Regions from separate parts of the Vreelandella sp. 2A-K22 genome, predicted to be linked through region 3. Evidence: predicted binding sites of a transcription regulator. Region 3 holds the regulator's gene; each other region holds the start of a gene.
The links. Region 3 encodes FNR, which switches genes on or off when oxygen is low (the NO sensors DNR and NnrR bind a similar motif). Its sites were predicted from a motif close to TTGATNTANATCAA; they were not measured.
Positions count from the first base shown of each region.

Region 1 (5,937 bases), on a different contig from region 3:
TTGAGGTTCAGGTTGGCGCGCCACTCGTAGCCGGTATAAACGATGGCCTGGCCTTCGCCACTGAGCGGGCGACCACTGGTGAAAGCGCCGTCCAGGCTAAGGGAGTAGGCATCCTCGCCTTCAGCGGCGTTAATAGTCACGTCGGCATAAAAGTCGCCTTCTCCGGGCCAGTGCCCCCAGAGCTGCCAGTCGCCCTCAGGAGAGGTCTGTTCGGCCTGCTGCCATGACTCCCAGGCTTCATTTTCGAGACTTTGAGTCTCGGCCAGCCAGGGAGCGATCTCGTTCAGGGCGAGATCGAACCAGTCACGATCCCGTGCCATGGCCTGGTACTCAATGGTCTGGAACTGGCCCACATGGAAGTGCACCAGTCTCTCCCACTCTTCCTGGGGACGGCGCTGCAGTTGGGCGCGGCCGCCAGTATGACAGCGGGCACACATCTCCTGGTAGCTGGGATGATCGAAAGACTCGATACGGTTGAGGCGTCGCTCGATCAGCTCACGTTGGGGCGCGCTCTCCTCAGGGGCCAGGCCGCGGGTATCGGCGAGGAACTTGACGATATCCCGGCGCGCCTCCAGGGGCAGCTCCAGGCCGTGCATGGTCTGCATGCGCGCGATCGTCATGTCCCAACCTTCCGGGGTCTTGCGCTGTGCACTAATGCGGCTCCAGCTCTGGGGGCCACTTTGGGTCTGGTGGCAGCCTGAACAGTACCTGTCGACGGCCTCGCTGCCAGCAGAGGCCAAGACGATGCCAGTAGGCAGCAGCAGGGCTAGGCTACAGAGCCCTGAGGGAAGTGCATGTCTCATCACGGAGAGTTCTCCACGCATTATTGTTGTCGTGATGTTCGTCTGCAGTTGTCTTCGCGGGCGAACATCGAAGGTATGTGCCAGTGCCATTCAACTTGCATTGACCGCGCCGACTATCAACAACTTCTTTTTATTCATGTGGTTGAAGTGATTTGCTTGCCCGAGTTTTTTAGATGCTTGGCCAGCAAGCGACAATCGGTGCCCCAAGTTGCGACAGTCGCGTATGGTCTTGAAACACTTTGCCTCTTCGAATTTGGTCAACATTGAACGTGGCGGCACCCGGATTTTCCGACCGACTCAGGTCTGAGACTTGGCTCTCAAGGGGGGGGTTATGGGGCTGCGGTGCCTCTGCCTGAACCTGGGGCTGCCGCCCAGGACGCACGCACAGCAGCTAGCGGTGTCGTCTAGTGCAGCGTAGCGGCCCCAGAGGAACTAGACGTTGATCCGGCCGTGTTCGTGACAATGAATCTCTTCACCTTCAGGGGCGATCACAAAGGCCTCCTGGGGCCATCGACCCATGGCTGGGGTTGGGGGATGGCCCGCCAGGGGGGAGTGATGTGGTTGTGATAGCGAGCCATACCAACAGCATCGCCTTGCCACGCTATGCTAAGGTCTGCTGCTTGGGCTGAGTATCACCAGCCAGCAAGGTTGGACGGTCAGCATCGAGTTCTGCCAGCGGTTCACAGGGCTCCAGGCTGTCCCGACAACGGCCCACTAAGCGCTGATACTCCTGGGTACCCTGCTGTTTCCAGTCGAACTCTTCATCACTCAGCGCGCGCTTAACCTTTGCGGGTGCCCCCATCACAAGTGACTGGGGCTCACACTCGAAGCCCGCCTTAACGAACGCTGCCGCCGCAACGATAGATCGTTCGGCAATGTTGGCGCCGTCCATCACCACGGCATTCATGCCGACCATGGCATCACGCCCAATCACGCAGCCATGCAGTACCGCGCCATGGCCGATATGGCCATCCTTCTCAACCTTGGTGACGCAGCCTGGGAAGCCGTGCATCACACAGGTATCCTGAAGGTTAGATCCCTCTTCCAGCACCAGCCGCCCGAAATCACCACGCATCACCGCGCCGGGGCCTACATAACAGTTGGGGCCCACGATTACGTCGCCAATTAACACCGCAGTAGGATGGACATAGGCGGTCGGGTGTACCACCGGCGTCACCCCTTCAAGTCGATAGTAAGGCATAACACTCTCCGTTAGTTTGATTGGCCGTGTGGGGTGCTGCCCCCATCGCCCGCTCTTCGAACTGTTCGGCCCCTGCCTCATCAGTTGTGTAGCCACCTAGGGTTATCACGCCTTTGCTGCGCTGATTGCGTCATGGGGCGCTCCTGTGCTCACTCTCTTTTCGATACGTCATATAAACAAAGATTATATTTTACGTAACAAAACATCAAACACTTTACCTGTCACCGACTACTTAGGAATTGGAACATCGCTATCTAAAAACTCGATTTACCCTGGCTATAAGTCAGTTCTTAGACGACCTTGGTTTTTTTATACCATCGTCTAACAATTATCTTATATTCGCAAAAAAGTCACACAAGTTATTGTTAATAAATAACAAACTACCAACAACACCAATAAGCGACACATTATAATCACCCATATAATATTGATGTGTATCAAAATAAATCTATACTCGGCAGAGATTCATCCTGTGGATCACAGGCCGAACGGTCACTGGCGGGCACCGCCGACCGCGAAAAGGGCATGCGCCTTCCAATAAAAACGACCTGCCACTTTTCAAGGGCACTGACACAAGGACATTACCCATGAGCCAAGCGCCCCTGCTTTACAGCGTGGAAGACGGCGTCGCCTGCATCACGCTGAACCGCCCCGAAAGCTTGAACAGCTTCAATACCGAAATGCATGCCGAGATGCGCAAGGTGCTAAAAGCCGTGCGCCAAGACTCAAGCGTTCGCGCTTTGCTGCTGACCGGCAGCGGTCGAGGCTTCTGCGCCGGCCAGGATCTTTCCGACCGTAGCGTCGCGCCCGGCGCAGAAGCCCCCGACCTCGGCGAGTCGCTTGAGAAACGTTACAACCCCATGCTGCGCGCCCTTAAAGACATGCCGTTCCCGACCATTTGTGCGGTGAACGGCGTGGCCGCAGGTGCCGGTGCCAACATCGCCCTGGCCTGCGACATCGTATTGGCCGCGCGCTCGGCAAGCTTTATTCAGGCCTTCTGTAAGATCGGTTTGATTCCAGACTCTGGCGGTACCTGGACATTGCCTAATTTAGTGGGCATGGCTCGCGCCAAGGGCCTGGCGATGCTGGGCGACAAGCTCCCCGCCGAGACCGCCGAACAGTGGGGCATGATCTGGCGCTGCGTCGACGATGAGGCGCTTCAAGAAGAAGCCATGAGCATGGCTCGCCACCTGGCCACTCAACCAACCCATGGCCTAGCGCTGATTAAGCGCGCCCTGCATGCCAGCAGCGATAACAGTTTCAACGAACAGCTCGACCTGGAACGCGACCTTCAGCGCCTTGCTGGGCGCAGCGAAGATTACCGCGAAGGCGTTAGCGCTTTTATGGAAAAACGTCGCCCCACCTTCAAGGGAGAGTGATATGCCAGCCATTCTCTCTACCGCCACTATTAGCATCATCAGCACAGGCGCCATTAATGCCTTGACCGATAGCCGTTTGGTTATCGAGGCTATCGTCGAGAACCTTGGGGCCAAGCGTCAGGTGTTTGCTCGGCTCGAAGCCCTATACGAGGAAAGCTTCCATGCATGATTCCCAACTGACCCCGCAGCAACTGGCGGAAGCCTGCGCCGCGGCAATGTTTTCCCGCGACCATGCCAGCCAAGGGCTGGGGATGCGCATTACTCGCGTGGCTCCCGGCTTCGCCGAACTGACCATGACCGTGCGTCAGGACATGGTGCAGGGGCACGGCAACTGCCATGGCGGATTTCTGTTTGCCCTGGCTGACTCAGCCTTCGCGTTTGCCTGCAACAGCTACGACGAAGCCACAGTAGCTTCCGGTTGCAGTATCGACTATCTCGGCCCCGGCCAGCTGGGCGACGAGATCACCGCCACCGCCGAAGAGCGCAGCCGCCGCGGGCGTACCGGCATTTACGACATTACGTTGCGCAATCAGCACGGCGATACCGTTGCCTTGTTCCGCGGGCGTTCCTACAAAATTCGCGGCAGCGTACGCCGCCTGGAAGACACCGCCGCTGGAGATAACCAATGAAAGAGGCGCTGATCATTGAGCGCTTATAAGCCCATTACTAAAGCCATTTCATCGCCCATGGCGCATTTAGAAATTAGTCCAATAACAACTAGCTTGATCGGAGCCCCCTGATGAATCAGCCCGCAACGCGTATCAACACCGCGACTCTCGATCCCCTGGAAACCGCCAGCGTCGACGAGCTGCGCGACACTCAGGTCAAGCGCCTGAAGTGGAGCCTGAAGCACGCCTACGACAATGTGCCCTTCTACCGCCAGTCTTTCGCCAAGGCTGGGGTGCATCCCGACGATATCCAGACACTGGCGGATCTCGCCAAACTGCCTTTTACCACCAAGGCCGATTTGCGCGACAACTACCCGTTCGGCATGTTGGCCACGCCGATGAGCGAGATCGTTCGCATCCATGCCTCCAGCGGTACCACCGGGCAACCGACGGTGGTGGGCTACACCCAGAGCGATATTGATGTGTGGTCTGATGTGATGGCGCGCTCGATCCGCGCCGCTGGCGGCAGCCGCAACGACAAGGTGCATGTGGCCTACGGTTACGGCCTGTTCACCGGTGGGCTGGGCGCGCATTACGGCGCCGAGCGCCTGGGTTGCGCGGTGATCCCCATGTCGGGTGGCCAGACCGAGAAACAGGTTCAATTGATCCGTGATTTCGAGCCGGACATCATCATGGTCACCCCCTCGTATATGCTCAACATCGCGGACGAGATGGATCGCCAGGGCATCGACCCGCGCACGCTGCCCCTTCGCACCGGCATTTTCGGTGCCGAACCCTGGACCGACAGCATGCGCACGGCCTTAGAGCAGCGCCTGGGCATCGACGCCCTCGATATTTACGGTCTCTCTGAGGTAATGGGCCCGGGCGTAGGCATGGAGTGCCTGGAGACCAAAGATGGCCCGACCATCTGGGAAGATCATTTCTACCCCGAGATCATCGACCCGGTCAGCGGTGAAGTGCTACCCGACGGTGAATACGGCGAGCTGGTGTTCACCACCTTGACCAAAGAAGGCCTACCGGTGATTCGCTACCGCACCCGTGACCTGACCCGCCTACTACCGGGCACCGCGCGCCCCATGCGACGCATCGACAAAATCACTGGCCGCAGCGACGAGATGCTGATCATTCGCGGGGTGAATGTGTTCCCCACCCAGATCGAAGAACAACTGCTCAAGATCGCGTCGCTTTCTCCCCACTACGAGATCGAAGTCAGCCGCCAAGGCAATATGGACATGGTGCTTGTTCGTGTAGAGGCGAATCATCATGACATCGCCCGCGACCCCGTAGCTTGTGAAGAAGCCGCGCTACAGCTCCAGCATGCCATCAAGACGCACATTGGTATCAGCACCCAGGTCGAGGTGTGCCCGGTAGAAAGTGTTATGCGCTCGATGGGTAAGGCTAGGCGGGTAAAAGATCTTCGCTGATTCAGCCTCTCTAGCGCCTAGCCGCCGTTTAGCGCCACCCCCCTCTTGTCAGGCAAAGCCCTTTAAAAAACTCCTTTAAGGGGCTTTTATGCGCCTAAACAGTCAACTTTAGCTAGAAAAATCGGCACATCAAGAATCATTTATAATTAGCGATTTTTCCTTTATAAACCAATAGCCTTGGATTCATACGTTATCATAAAGTCTTAAAGTGACACACAAAAATACTTATTGATAAAATATTTCGTGTCACTATACTTTAGGAAAGATAAGCCACACTCCCTGATATGCCGACGCCGCGGAGGTCTCTATGTACGCGCAGCTCGTTGAAACCGGTTCTAACAAACTCAAAACGCTTGATGAGATGAGCCCTGAGGAACGCCAGTTCCAGGAGCGCATCAATGATGAAATTAAAATAGAACCCAAGAACTGGATGCCGGACGCCTACCGCAAGACCTTGATCCGCCAGATCTCGCAACACGCCCACTCAGAAATCGTCGGCAT
Region 1 is NZ_JBSUGC010000010.1:80,972-86,908, reverse strand. Features, by position in the region: gene peaA (quinohemoprotein amine dehydrogenase subunit alpha) at 1-803, opposite strand, end outside; gene paaY (phenylacetic acid degradation protein PaaY) at 1,405-2,004, opposite strand; gene paaG (2-(1,2-epoxy-1,2-dihydrophenyl)acetyl-CoA isomerase PaaG) at 2,592-3,383, shown strand; gene ACW17M_RS14655 (3-hydroxyacyl-CoA dehydrogenase NAD-binding domain-containing protein) at 3,385-3,552, shown strand; gene paaI (hydroxyphenylacetyl-CoA thioesterase PaaI) at 3,545-4,012, shown strand; gene paaK (phenylacetate--CoA ligase PaaK) at 4,123-5,436, shown strand; gene paaA (1,2-phenylacetyl-CoA epoxidase subunit PaaA) at 5,744-5,937, shown strand, end outside.
Region 1: a site for FNR is predicted at 2,432-2,445, ahead of paaG (2-(1,2-epoxy-1,2-dihydrophenyl)acetyl-CoA isomerase PaaG). Genes of this name have one in related genera too.

Region 2 (5,937 bases), on a different contig from region 3:
CCGTACCGGCGTTTGGCGATGCGTACCCAGCATATTCATTAGCCGCGCGGGCAGGCTATTGCCTATAAACAACTGCCCTTCAGCCAACTGCGCTAAAAGGTGACAAACACCCAACTCTGAGAATGCTGTACAGCGCTCTTCCACAAGCTGACTAGTGCGTCGTTGGAGGCTGGCCAGCTGATGGCAGGGAGGTTGTTCAGGTATCGTTGGCAAAGCGGCTATAAAGTCGGCGGGCGAGCATATCAAACGGCGCTTAACACAGTAGTCGGGATCCAACCGCTGGGGCAGCGGATCAACCAACCAGGCATCCTGCCACGGTTGTTGGGCAATAAATTGCGTTAGCCGTTTCGAAATTAACCGACCACCAAACTGCAGCAGTACCTCGGCTTTGGCGAGTTCAGCGCAGAAACGCTCATCATTCAGCGCTAGATCAAAGTGAATCAGATTTTGAGGGTCAAAATGAATTTGGCTCTGTATGTCGGCCAGTAGCGGCCAACCCAACTGCTTGGATAGCTCAACAATCTGCTGCGCCTGCTGGGAGTCATCAACCCTGCCAACCACAATCAGGCCACGCTGCTGGGCAAACGTTACCCACTCGTTGTTGAGCGCTGGAACCGCAGTACTGAATGACCAATCACTCCACGGTTTTGAAGTCGTCAGCCAGTCCCTTAGCGGGGCGAGATAATCACCGGTATCCACCAGGCAGTTGCCGGGGTAAAGCGGTTCGCGATAACGGCAATTAATGTGAATCGGCCCGGGCATACGGCGTTGCTGATCAACAGCTTGATCAACAGTACTGAGTAGAAACGCTGCTTTTATCTCAGCATCCGGCGGCGGCAGGTCGTGGTGAACAATGGTGTGGCGGGAGAATATATCCCGCTGATCAATCGCCTGATTGCTGCCGTTACCCAGCAGTTCAATAGGGCGGTCGGCAGAGAGCACAATAAGCGGGACGCCGAGTAAATTTGCTTCCACCACCGTCGGGTAAAGGTTGGCCACGGCAGTGCCTGAGGTAGTGATAATAACGACCGGGCGCTGACTGCCCCGGGCAATGCCCAGCGCCATAAACCCCAGTCCACGCTCGTCAAAATGGCAGTGGCAGCGCAGCCCGGCATGCTCGCTGGCGGACATAGTCAAAGGCGATGAACGGGAGCCTGGCGCCAGGACTACATCGCGCACGCCTAAGCGGTAGAGTTCCTCCAGTATTAGTGCCGCCCATATATGATTAAAGGTGGCGTACTCTTCCATAAAACCACTCTTCACAAAACCGTCCGATGTCAGTGCTGTCATCTACGTTATCCCATCCCAAGCAGCGACATAATGTCAGCAATTTTCGTATCCAGTTCGTGCCACTCCTCGTCTGGCTGGGAGCCTGCCACAATGCCTGCACCGGCATAAAGACGAATCGCTTCTGGGCCGATATGGGCGCAGCGAATGGCCACCGACAGATCGCTGCTGGTGTGACTAATTCGCCCGAAAACGCCCGCATACCAACCGCGTCGATGGCGCTCATGTTGGCGAATAAATGCCAGCGCCGACTCGCGGGGAACGCCGCCTACCGCCGGGGTAGGCGGCAGCACTGCTAGCAACTGCTGGTCGGTGACGTCTCGGTGCAACTCGGCGTGAATCAGACGACGGATATGCTGCACCGAGCGCAGCTTAACAATATGCGCCTCGCCCATGTCCACTTGAGAAGAGAGCGACTCAAGCTGGGTCAAAAGCTGCTGATAGACACACTGGTTTTCCAGACTGTTTTTCTTATCGGCAAGCAGTTCATCGGCAAGCGCTTGATCTTGCTGGGCATCCCGCCCACGGCGAGTGGTACCCGCCAGCGCCTCGGTCATTAAATGCCGTCCTTCACGCTTGTAGAGCCGTTCCGGCGGGCAGCCGATAAAGGCTTCATGGGGAGTAAATTGGACGCCAAAGTGAAAACAGTCGGCGGCACCGGCCTGCCAGCGTGCTAGCAGCGCCCAAGGGCTGGGCGTTTCAGGTGTGGTTAGGCACGTCTCCCGTGAGAGCACCACCTTGGGTGTGTGACTCAGGTGATCAGGATGGGTGACCTGCTCTACCGACGCCGCCCACTCTTTCTGCACAGGATGGTCTTCACGCTGATAAACATGAGGCAGCCAACAAGGCAGCCGTTGCTCCTCTTCCAGCGCAGCCAAACAGGCACGAGCCTGGGCTATCTCGGCCTCTGGGCAGCAATCATCAAAGCGCAGATTGAGTGATAACATCACCCCCGCTTGCTGGCGCCTAAGCTCTATACGCGGCAGCAAAAAGTGGCAGCCCGGAAAGTGCTCCCACCCTGGCGTACCGGGGTCGAAGGCCATGCCCCCGAAGTAGTCCGGCTGCTCGCCACCACTATCGGCCAGTGTGGCAAGGTCGGCCTGCAGCGCGGCTAGCGAATCAAACGCCCTAACAACCCCTAGCGCAGCATACTCAACGGCGCCAGCATCACGGGATTGCCAATAGAGACGGGGATAAACGCTTTGCACGTTTAACCACCCCATCAGGTTACCGACCTGACAGGGCGTATTTAGGCGCATAAACCCTTTTTTATCCGTATGACGAAGCGCATCAAGCTGATGTTTGAGTGCTTCAATAGGGTGTGTAACGTGCATAATTCGCCTGTTAGACCCGCGTTTTCAATTAACTACCAGCGTACTTCAAGCCTAGCTTTTTTTTCATATAGGGCAGCACCCACCGATCGCCACCCAACCGCCCCGCATTGGCACCCGCCACCAGCAACAAGAAAGTCAGCGCAATCATCCATGGATTAGTGGACACCGTGCCTGCCATCAAAAACGACATGTTCATCACGATGGCGAAAAATGCAGCAAACGAGGTCAGCACACCAACGATCAAACCCAGGCCAACTAACACTTCTCCCAGCGGTATAATGAAATTAATGACATCCGCATTGGGCAACGCAAAATTCTCTAGAAAGGCGACATAATTAGGGTAAACCGCGCTTCCCTCGCGCATCACAGGGTTGGCGACAGCATTGCTTAAGAAGCCCTCGGCGTTAAAGCCACCGGTCATTTTACCGATGCCTAAGGTTAGCCAGGTGATGCCTAAATAGAGCCGTAGCAGTAACCAAACTACCGCCATATATTTGTTATGTCTAAATAAGTCGCCAATCATCGCGTAAACTCCTGGTGTAGGGTGACCAGCAGTGTGGGGGAAGACAGCGCCGCTAGTTTTGATATGGGTCTACTTTTTAGCACTTAATCATACATTGCCGAATGTTTATTAAATGAAAACGGTCAACAGGAATATCAACGGAATGGATCAAAATAGTAAGTGCCGCCACTACCAAGCCTGGGTATTAGCTGCTCGCCCCCGAACGCTACCGCTAGCCTGTGCTTCCATTCTGCTGGGCAGTGGGCTAGCCGCGAGTGTGGATGCTCTGAATATGGCAGTACTTGTACTTGCCCTGCTGACCGCTATTGCGCTTCAAGTGCTGTCTAATTTAGCCAACGACTACGGTGATGCCGCATCGGGTGCCGATGACGAACAGCGTATAGGGCCTGCAAGAGCGGTCTCTTCAGGTTTGCTTACCCCGGAAAAAATGCGCACGGGAATGATCATTGCGGCCACGGTTGCCGCGTTACTGGGGCTATTATTGCTGGTCGCCGCGTTTGGAAATCAGTGGGGGCAAATCCTCATCTTCATTCTCTTAGGGGCTGCGGCCCTGTTGGCAGCAGTGACCTATACCGTTGGTCTAGGTGGCCCCCCTTATGGCTACCGAGGGTTTGGGGACATTGCGGTCTTTATGTTTTTTGGTCTGCTTGGCGTATTGGGCACCTACTATCTACATGTACAGCAACTAGGCTGGCTGCCGTTTTTACCTGCTGCCGCCTGCGGTTTGCTGGCAACCGCCGTGCTCAATGTGAATAACGTGCGCGATATCGAAAGCGATGCGCGTAACGGCAAGATCACCGTGGCGGTGCGCCTTGGCCGCACTAAGGCGATTCGCTACCACTGGGCGCTGCTGGGATTGGCGCTGCTCCTTACCTTGAACTATTTAGTTGCGCTGCCGGTGTCGTGGGTGGGATGGAGCTGCCTGCTGGTGGTCAAGCCACTGACTGACGCAGCCAGAACGTTAAGCCATACCCGTGATGGCGAGATGCTAACCAATATGCTGAAGAAAACGGCCATTTCAACGCTGCTTTATAGCGTACTGCTCTCTATTGGCTTGGCATTGTTTTAAAGCCCCCAAAGCGGGGCAACCACCCCGCTGACAACCTGCTTCGTTTAGCCGTACACGCCTTACAGCACCACCTCATAACCTTCAAACTTTGGTGGGCCAAGATAAATACCTTCGGGTGACTTGGCATTGGCATGGGCCTTCCGGAACGCATCTGACTTAGTCCAGGCGCGGAAGGCTTCTTCCGACTCCCACACGCTGTGGGAGATAAACACGGTGTGATCTTCCTGGCTTTCACCCTGCAGCATCTTGAACTGTTTAAAGCCCGGCACTTCATCCAAGTGAGAGTCGCGGTTACGCCACACCTCTAAAAAATCCTCTTCGCGGCCTGGGGCAATCCGAAAACGGTTCATCGCGATATACATCGTTACTCTCCTACTAGTTTGTTCCTGCAGAGTTGATCCTGCTGGATTGATTACGCAAACGCTACCTTGATGGTAACGTCATGGCATAGTGACGAATAGCTCTCAACCGTCAGGTATCAGTATTATTAATGGCTAAGGCACCTATCCAGGTCGTTTGGTTCAAACGCGAGTACGCATTCATGATCACGCGCCGTTTGCTAACGCAGCCGCGGCGGGCCCCACGTTGCCCGTATTCGCCATTGAACCCGACCAAAGAAGCCAGCCAAGTGATTGTGGATAAACTCGCCAGCCAGCGATGCCCAAGCCAACGCACGAAAACAAAATATTGAAAAACCATAACGGCTAGACTCACTCCGCTCTCAACAAACCTGCACGATCTTACAATACGCTTATCAACTTTTCTCATACGCTTCCAGCATAGCAGCTAGCTTCAATGTTCTGCTGTAAGCCCATTAGCCATAACTAAAAAATTCACATTTTGGGAAAAAGTGATTGGCAATGATGAATAAATATTTAAACACCAAAAAAGTGCTCTCTGCTTCAAATACAGCAGAGTATCGGGTTCTGCTTCCGCTGCTATTGACGGCCATCTTTGCAATAGCACCTGTTAGCATGCTATTCGGCTTTACTGCTTACAAAGCAGACTGGAGCATTGTCGAAATTTTTCTCGTAAGCCTACTAGGCTTTTCTGGGAGCGGGCAGTTTGCCGCTCTACCTCTCTCTGAGTCTGGGGCCAGTTTTTTAACTATTGCTTTCGTTACCACTATGATCAATAGCCGATATTTTGCAATTTCGCTTTCATGCTCAAAAAAATTACCAAAAAACAAGCTGCTTAAGGTTTTTGCGTCCCATGCACTCGGCGACGAAGCGTACGCTATTGAGCAGGGACATAACCAAAGAGCCATGCTGATAATTCGCTTCACCATTTTCGGGTGCTGGATACTATTCGGGGTAACAGGTGGTATTGTAGCAGGGCTTTTTCCCAACCTTTTACCTGATGGGATTAATGCCAGCATACCTGCAAGCTTAGTGCTTCTTTTTCTTGCCATCTCGTATCTTAAAAATCGACCCTATAAAAGTGGCTTGATCACTGTTCCAAAGGCAATGCTAGGCTTTATCATAAGCGGATTTCTCTACTACACCCTTGGTGCTGTCTACTTTTGGATCCCATCTGTAGTTTTATTATCCGCTACCTATTATCTATTAAAGAGCAGGGACTGAGGGCATAATATGATGAATAATTTCTGGGTGATTATGGCTCTTTTATTAACAAGCCTCATGGTAAGAGTCCTGCCCTCTTTGATCATTGTCAACTTCGGAGAAAAGACTCAGAATCTGATCGATGAAGTACTACCTAGCTCT
Region 2 is NZ_JBSUGC010000009.1:118,497-124,433, reverse strand. Features, by position in the region: gene menD (2-succinyl-5-enolpyruvyl-6-hydroxy-3-cyclohexene-1-carboxylic-acid synthase) at 1-1,290, opposite strand, end outside; gene ACW17M_RS13720 (isochorismate synthase) at 1,296-2,621, opposite strand; gene ACW17M_RS13715 (DoxX family protein) at 2,650-3,144, opposite strand; gene ACW17M_RS13710 (1,4-dihydroxy-2-naphthoate polyprenyltransferase) at 3,287-4,213, shown strand; gene ACW17M_RS13705 (antibiotic biosynthesis monooxygenase family protein) at 4,273-4,575, opposite strand; gene ACW17M_RS13700 (AzlC family ABC transporter permease) at 5,074-5,796, shown strand.
Region 2: a site for FNR is predicted at 3,203-3,216, ahead of ACW17M_RS13710 (1,4-dihydroxy-2-naphthoate polyprenyltransferase). Genes of this name have one in related genera too.

Region 3 (5,937 bases):
TGCCGATGACCTGGGCGAAGCGTTGGCGCTCTTTTCTGAGCTGCGCCTCAAGCAGCAGCTAAGTACGCTGGAAACTTCTGCGGATGCGAAAGAAACTAACGCCCAAAGCAGCAGACGCGCTAACCGTGTCGTGGTGCAGAACCTCTCTTCCCTGGAGCGCGACCTACTGCGCGAAGCGATGCATATTGTCAAAGACTTTAAGCAGCGGCTTTCCCACCGTTACCATTTGGAGTATTCGTGAGCGGAATGCGGCTGTTAGATCGACATGTGACGCTATTTAGCGGCTCGCTGCGCACCTTGTTAAGGCGTGAAAGTGACCGGCGTCGTTGTGCAGATTCCCCCTATGCCTGGCTGTTTCAGCCCTATATGGGCGAAGAGCTGGTGGCGCTCGCCTGCACAGCAACGCCCACGCAATCATCACCTGTGATCAGCGTGGCGGCAGTGGTGCTGAGCCATCAGCAGGTGCATACCAGTCGTGCTTTTGTGATCACCCTTGGTAGCGCAAAGCAGCCCGAGAGCGCAACGCTGCGCCGTCATCACTTGCTGTGCGAGGCGGGGGAGATACTGCCACCAAATAGTGATAACTTGAGCGCGCTAGTAGAATTTATCGGCAATCGGCCCATCGTTGGCTGGCAGTTAGAGAAGCGCATTGGAGCATTGAATGCACTACTCAGTAAGCGGCTGAATTTTGCCCTGCCCAACGCCCAGGTCGATGTGGCAAAACTGCATCAGCGCCAACTGCGCCGTTTGCACCCGGAGGTCGAAGCGCCCAGCAGCTTCGCCCAGGCGTTGGCATGCTGGCAAGTACCCGTCATGGGCATGCAGAGTGTGCTTGGAGAGGCCACCGCCAGCGCACTGCTGTATATGCGCCTGCAGCGTATTATGGCGCAGGTGGCATAGTAGTCTCTTTCGTCGTGGCGAGGACAGCTTTCCGCGAGGGCGCTGTGAACCCCTCCCTGGGCGCTACTTTTGTCATCCATGACAAAAGACCCTCGCTCCAAGCTGCCCTCGCACCGAGGTATGGTGCAGCGGTCAAAATAGTCACTTCCAATTGCGATATCTTGTGTGGCTACGTCTGATTAGTTGGGTCAGGCGGTGAGTGTTGTTAGAATAGTTATTACTTTTTTCTCTCACGCCTTCTACCCTCGGCAGTGCTTATACCATGCAAACTCTTGATCACTTTGATCCTGCTCACCTTGATACGGTTGGAGCCACCCCAGCTGACGCTGAGCACGACCAGCCTGAGCTGGCTGATGCGAAGCAGAAGCGTGAATTTAACAAGCTGCAAAAGCGTCTGCGCCGAGAAGTGGGCAATGCGATCATTGATTATCAAATGATCAATGAAGGTGATCGCGTAATGGTCTGCCTCTCCGGTGGAAAGGACAGCTACACGATGCTGGAGATTTTGCGCAATTTGCAGCGCAATGCGCCGGTCAATTTTTCGCTGGTAGCGGTCAATCTGGATCAAAAACAGCCGGGTTTTCCCGAGCACGTATTGCCTGCGTATCTGGATAAGCAGGGCGTGGAGTACCACATTGTCGAGCGCGATACTTACTCGGTGGTAAAAGAGAAAACCCCGGAAGGTAAAACCACCTGCGCGCTTTGTTCACGGCTGCGGCGCGGCTCGTTGTATGGCTTTGCCGAAGAGATTGGCGCCAATAAGATAGCCCTGGGCCATCACCGGGAAGATATTCTCGAAACACTGTTTCTCAATATGTTCTTTGGCGGCAACCTGAAAGCGATGCCGCCAAAGCTGCTATCCGATGATGGGAAGAATATCGTTATTCGGCCGTTGGCCTACTGCAAAGAGGCTGATATCGCCGAGTTTTCGCGGCTGATGGCGTTTCCGATTATTCCCTGCAACCTGTGCGGTTCACAGCCTAATATGCAGCGTCAGGTGGTCAAAGAGATGCTCGCCGAGTGGGACAAAAAGTTTCCTGGCCGCCTGGAGAGCATGTTCAAGGCTGTCACCAACATTGCCCCTTCCCAGTTGGCCGACCGCAGCCTGTTCGATTTTGAAGGCCTTGAGGCCAAGCAAGCAGAGCTACTGGCGGGGCGTATCCAAGCCTTTAACGTCAGCTAACTGTTTGCTCTTCCTCTTCGGCGAGGGTAATCAAGCGCGGCATATCGAGAATGTTGACCTCTCGCCCGGAGACCGCCACCACGCTCTGCTGCTGAAAGCGGCTTAGTATGCGGCTGACCGTTTCCACCGCTAAGCCCAGGTAGTTGCCGATATCAGCCCTGGGCATTGAGAGGCGAAAGCTGTAAGGCGAGTAGCCCCGGCGACGAAAACGATCCGAGAGGGTAATCAAAAAACTTGCTAGCCGCTGATCGGCGGTTTTACGCGAAAGTAGCCGCATCATACGCCGGTCATCGCGCAACTCTTTGCTCATGCTACGATAAAGCTGGCCACGCAGTTCGGGTAGCTCCTCCGAGAGTAAGTCCAGGCGGTCAAAAGGAATCTCGCAGACGGTGGTCGTTTCCAGGGCGATAACGCTACCGGGGTAATGCTCTTCGTCAATGCCATCCAACCCCACCAATTCACTGGGCAGGTAGAAATTGGTCAACTGCTCGCTGCCGTTACCTTCGGCGGTGATCTGTTTCAAACTGCCCGAACGGACTGCGTAAACGCTGGTAAAGGTGTCGCCCTGACGAAACAGCGGTTCGCCTTTTTTCAGCGGCGCGCGACGACGAATAATGGCGTCGAACTGCCCCACGTCGTCCAGCTCAAGGGCAAGTGGCAGGCACAGTGAGCTCAAACTGCAGGTTTGGCAGCGAGCTTCATGGAGTAGCGAGCGCCGACGGCTCATGGGTTCCAACATGCTTTGCTCCTTGAGAGGGTCCCGCTTATCAATTAGAAAATCCTTACTTATTATAGTCGCTTTAGCATGCCTGCAATAAGGTGATTAAACAATCTTAGAATACTGTTGTCCCGTTTGCCCGGAAAGATGGGTATCAAACGCCATTGCTATATGGCGAATCAGCAGCCGCCCCGTCGGCGTGGCGTTAAGCTGATCACCGCGGCGGGTCAGCAGGCCATCCTGTTCGGCGCTCTGCAGGCGCTCAAGCGCTGGCGCAAAGTAGCGGGGGGCATCGATGTTCCAGCGTTGACTAACGGCGGCCAGGTCAATGCCCATATCGCACATCAGCCGCTCAATCACGTCCCGCCGGATCAGGTCGTCATCACTTAAGCGTATGCCACGCACGGTGGCAAGCTGCCCCTGATCCAGCGTCGCTTCGTAGCTTGCCAGATCGCTCGGGTTCTGCGCATAGACGTCATCAATGCGCGAAATCGCCGATACGCCAAGCCCGATTAAGTCGCACTGAGCATGGCTGGAGTAGCCCTGGAAGTTGCGCTGCAGCGAGCCTTCGCGCTGGGCAATAGCCAGGCTATCGTCAGGGCGGGCAAAGTGATCCATACCGATATGCACATAGCCAGCTGCGGTGAGCATTTCGATGGTGGTGCGCAGAATCGCTAGCTTCTCTTCTCCGCCTGGCAAGTCATCGACATTAATGCGCCGCTGCGGGGCAAAACGCTCGGGCATATGCGCGTAATTAAACACAGAAAGGCGCGCCGGGTTGAGCTCGATCACCTGGCGTAGGGTGTTGGCAAAGCTCTTTTCAGTCTGAAATGGCAAGCCATAAATTAGGTCGAGATTGAGCGAGCGAAAGCCCAGGCGATGCGCCTCCTCCATCAGCGTTTCGGTAAGTACCCGAGGCTGAATACGGTTAATCGCTTTCTGCACCAGCGGGCTTAAATCCTGCACGCCCAGGCTGATGCGATTAAAGCCGAGGGATTCGAGATGGCGCAGCGTAAACACATCCGCTTCGCGAGGATCTATTTCAATTGCGTAATCGCGATCAGCAGACGATGAAAGACCAAAACGTGCATCCAGTCGATCAATCAGGTCGCCCATCTGGTTCAAACTGAGAAATGTCGGCGTGCCGCCGCCCCAATGCAACTGCTCCACCGGTCGTGATGTATCCAAGTGGCGTGCGGTCAGCACCATTTCACGGTCAAGCCGGGCTATATAGGGCTCGGCAAGGGCAGTGTTTTTGGTAGCGATTTTATTACACGCGCAGTAGAAGCAGATCTTGCGGCAGAAGGGCACATGAACGTACAGAGAGAGCGGACGCTTACTGGCATTGCTACGCTCCAATGCCTGGGTCAGGTCGCCAGGGGTAAATTGGTCGTGAAACGACAGCGCCGTGGGGTAGGAGGTGTAGCGTGGGCCGTTGGTGTCGTAGCGACTCAGTAACGCTTCGTCCCACACCGGCTGCATAGGGGCTGCGGCAGCAGCGGGTGCAAGAGGCAAGGCAGCAGGGGTATGAACGGGCATGAAGGGGCGCTCCGACGTTAGGAAATGCCGCTAGCCTAACCCGTGGTTAGGAGGTAAATGTTGAGCCACGTCATGCTATTAGAGGTTGTGTACCGAAAGCGTCCACAGTTGCCACAGTGCAAAAGCGATAATTGTCAGCGCTGCCACGCTGCGGGTCGCGGGGTGACGTATCAAATGGCTGAGCTGGCGGGCAGCCAGGCCAGTGGCAAGCAGCGCAGGTAGGGTGCCAAGCCCAAAGGCGCCCATGAGTAGAGCGCCCTGAAGCGGGTCGGCAATCGCTAAGCTCCAGGCCAACATGGAGTAGACCAACCCGCAGGGGAGCCAGCCCCAGAGCGCTCCCAGGGCGAAGGCTTGGGGAATATGCACTACGGGCATCAAGCGACGCCCCACGGGTTCGATAAAGCGCCATAGTCGCCGGCCAACGGCCTCCACTTTGAGCAGCCCTTTCCACCAGTTGGCGATATACAGTGCCATTAAGATCAGCATCAGTGCGGCAAATACCTGGAGTAGCAGGCGTGCCGTAGCAGAAAGGGAAAACAGCGTGCCTAGCAGTGCCACCAGCGCGCCTGCGCTCATATAGCTAACAATGCGGCCTGTGTTGTAGCTGAGCAGCAGGCCTCCCATGCGCGCCGGATGACGCATGCTGGGGGGGACTGCAAAGGTGAGCGCGCTCATAATGCCGCCACACATACCAATGCAGTGGGCGCCGCCCATCAAGCCAAACACAAACGCCGCCATTAGCGGCGGCAGATCAAGCCCCGTTGGATTCATGGCCGAGGCTCTTGGTCGTCGGGTGTGTCTGCCGCTGATGGTTCGGAAGATTTTTGCTTTGCCTGCTGATGCTGGCGGCGCTGCTCAGGGCTAAGATCGTTTTCATCCTCATCAAATAGAATGCGGTGCGCTGGGCCTTCTAGGTCATCGAACTGATCATTTTTCACCGCCCAGAAAAACGCCCAGACGGCGAGGCCCAGCAAAATCAGGGAAAGCGGGATCAACAGATAAAGAATCGTCATGCGGCCACCGGTGTTGAGGTGTCGAGCGTTGGCGCGGGCTGAGGTCGCCAGCGCGACAGTCGCAGGGCATTACCCACCACTACTAGCGAGCTAAGCGACATTCCAATTGCAGCTAGCCAGGGCGGCACCAGACCCATTGCCGCCAGCGGCAGCGCCGAAAAGTTGTAGCACACTGACCAAATCATGTTCTGGCGCATGATACGCCGGGTGGCGCGGGAAATCTCGATGGCCTCAAAAATCCGCATCAGGCGTGGGCTGAGCAGCACTGCGTCGGCGCGGGTGCGGGCTAGGTCCGTTGCGCCATTCATGGCAATCGCCACATCGGCACCGGCTAACACCGGCACGTCGTTAATGCCGTCACCAATCATCGCCACAGTTTCGCCTGCGGCTTGAAGCTCTTTCATCCGGGCCAGCTTGCCTTCCGGGCTGGTGCCCGCATGCCAGATGGCAATATTGAGCTGATCGGCCAGGCTTTCCACGGCATCTTCGGTGTCACCAGATAGCAGCTCCACGCTTAACCCCAGAGTCTGGAGGGCTTTGATCGTGGCGGCAGCGTCGTCGCGAACGCCATCGTGCAGGCCAAA
Region 3 is NZ_JBSUGC010000025.1:18,888-24,824, forward strand. Features, by position in the region: gene ACW17M_RS23235 (DUF294 nucleotidyltransferase-like domain-containing protein) at 1-241, shown strand, start outside; gene ACW17M_RS23240 (3'-5' exonuclease family protein) at 247-900, shown strand; gene ttcA (tRNA 2-thiocytidine(32) synthetase TtcA) at 1,163-2,083, shown strand; gene fnr (fumarate/nitrate reduction transcriptional regulator Fnr) at 2,076-2,822, opposite strand; gene hemN (oxygen-independent coproporphyrinogen III oxidase) at 2,907-4,340, opposite strand; gene ACW17M_RS23260 (sulfite exporter TauE/SafE family protein) at 4,419-5,111, opposite strand; gene ccoS (cbb3-type cytochrome oxidase assembly protein CcoS) at 5,108-5,353, opposite strand; gene ACW17M_RS23270 (heavy metal translocating P-type ATPase) at 5,350-5,937, opposite strand, start outside.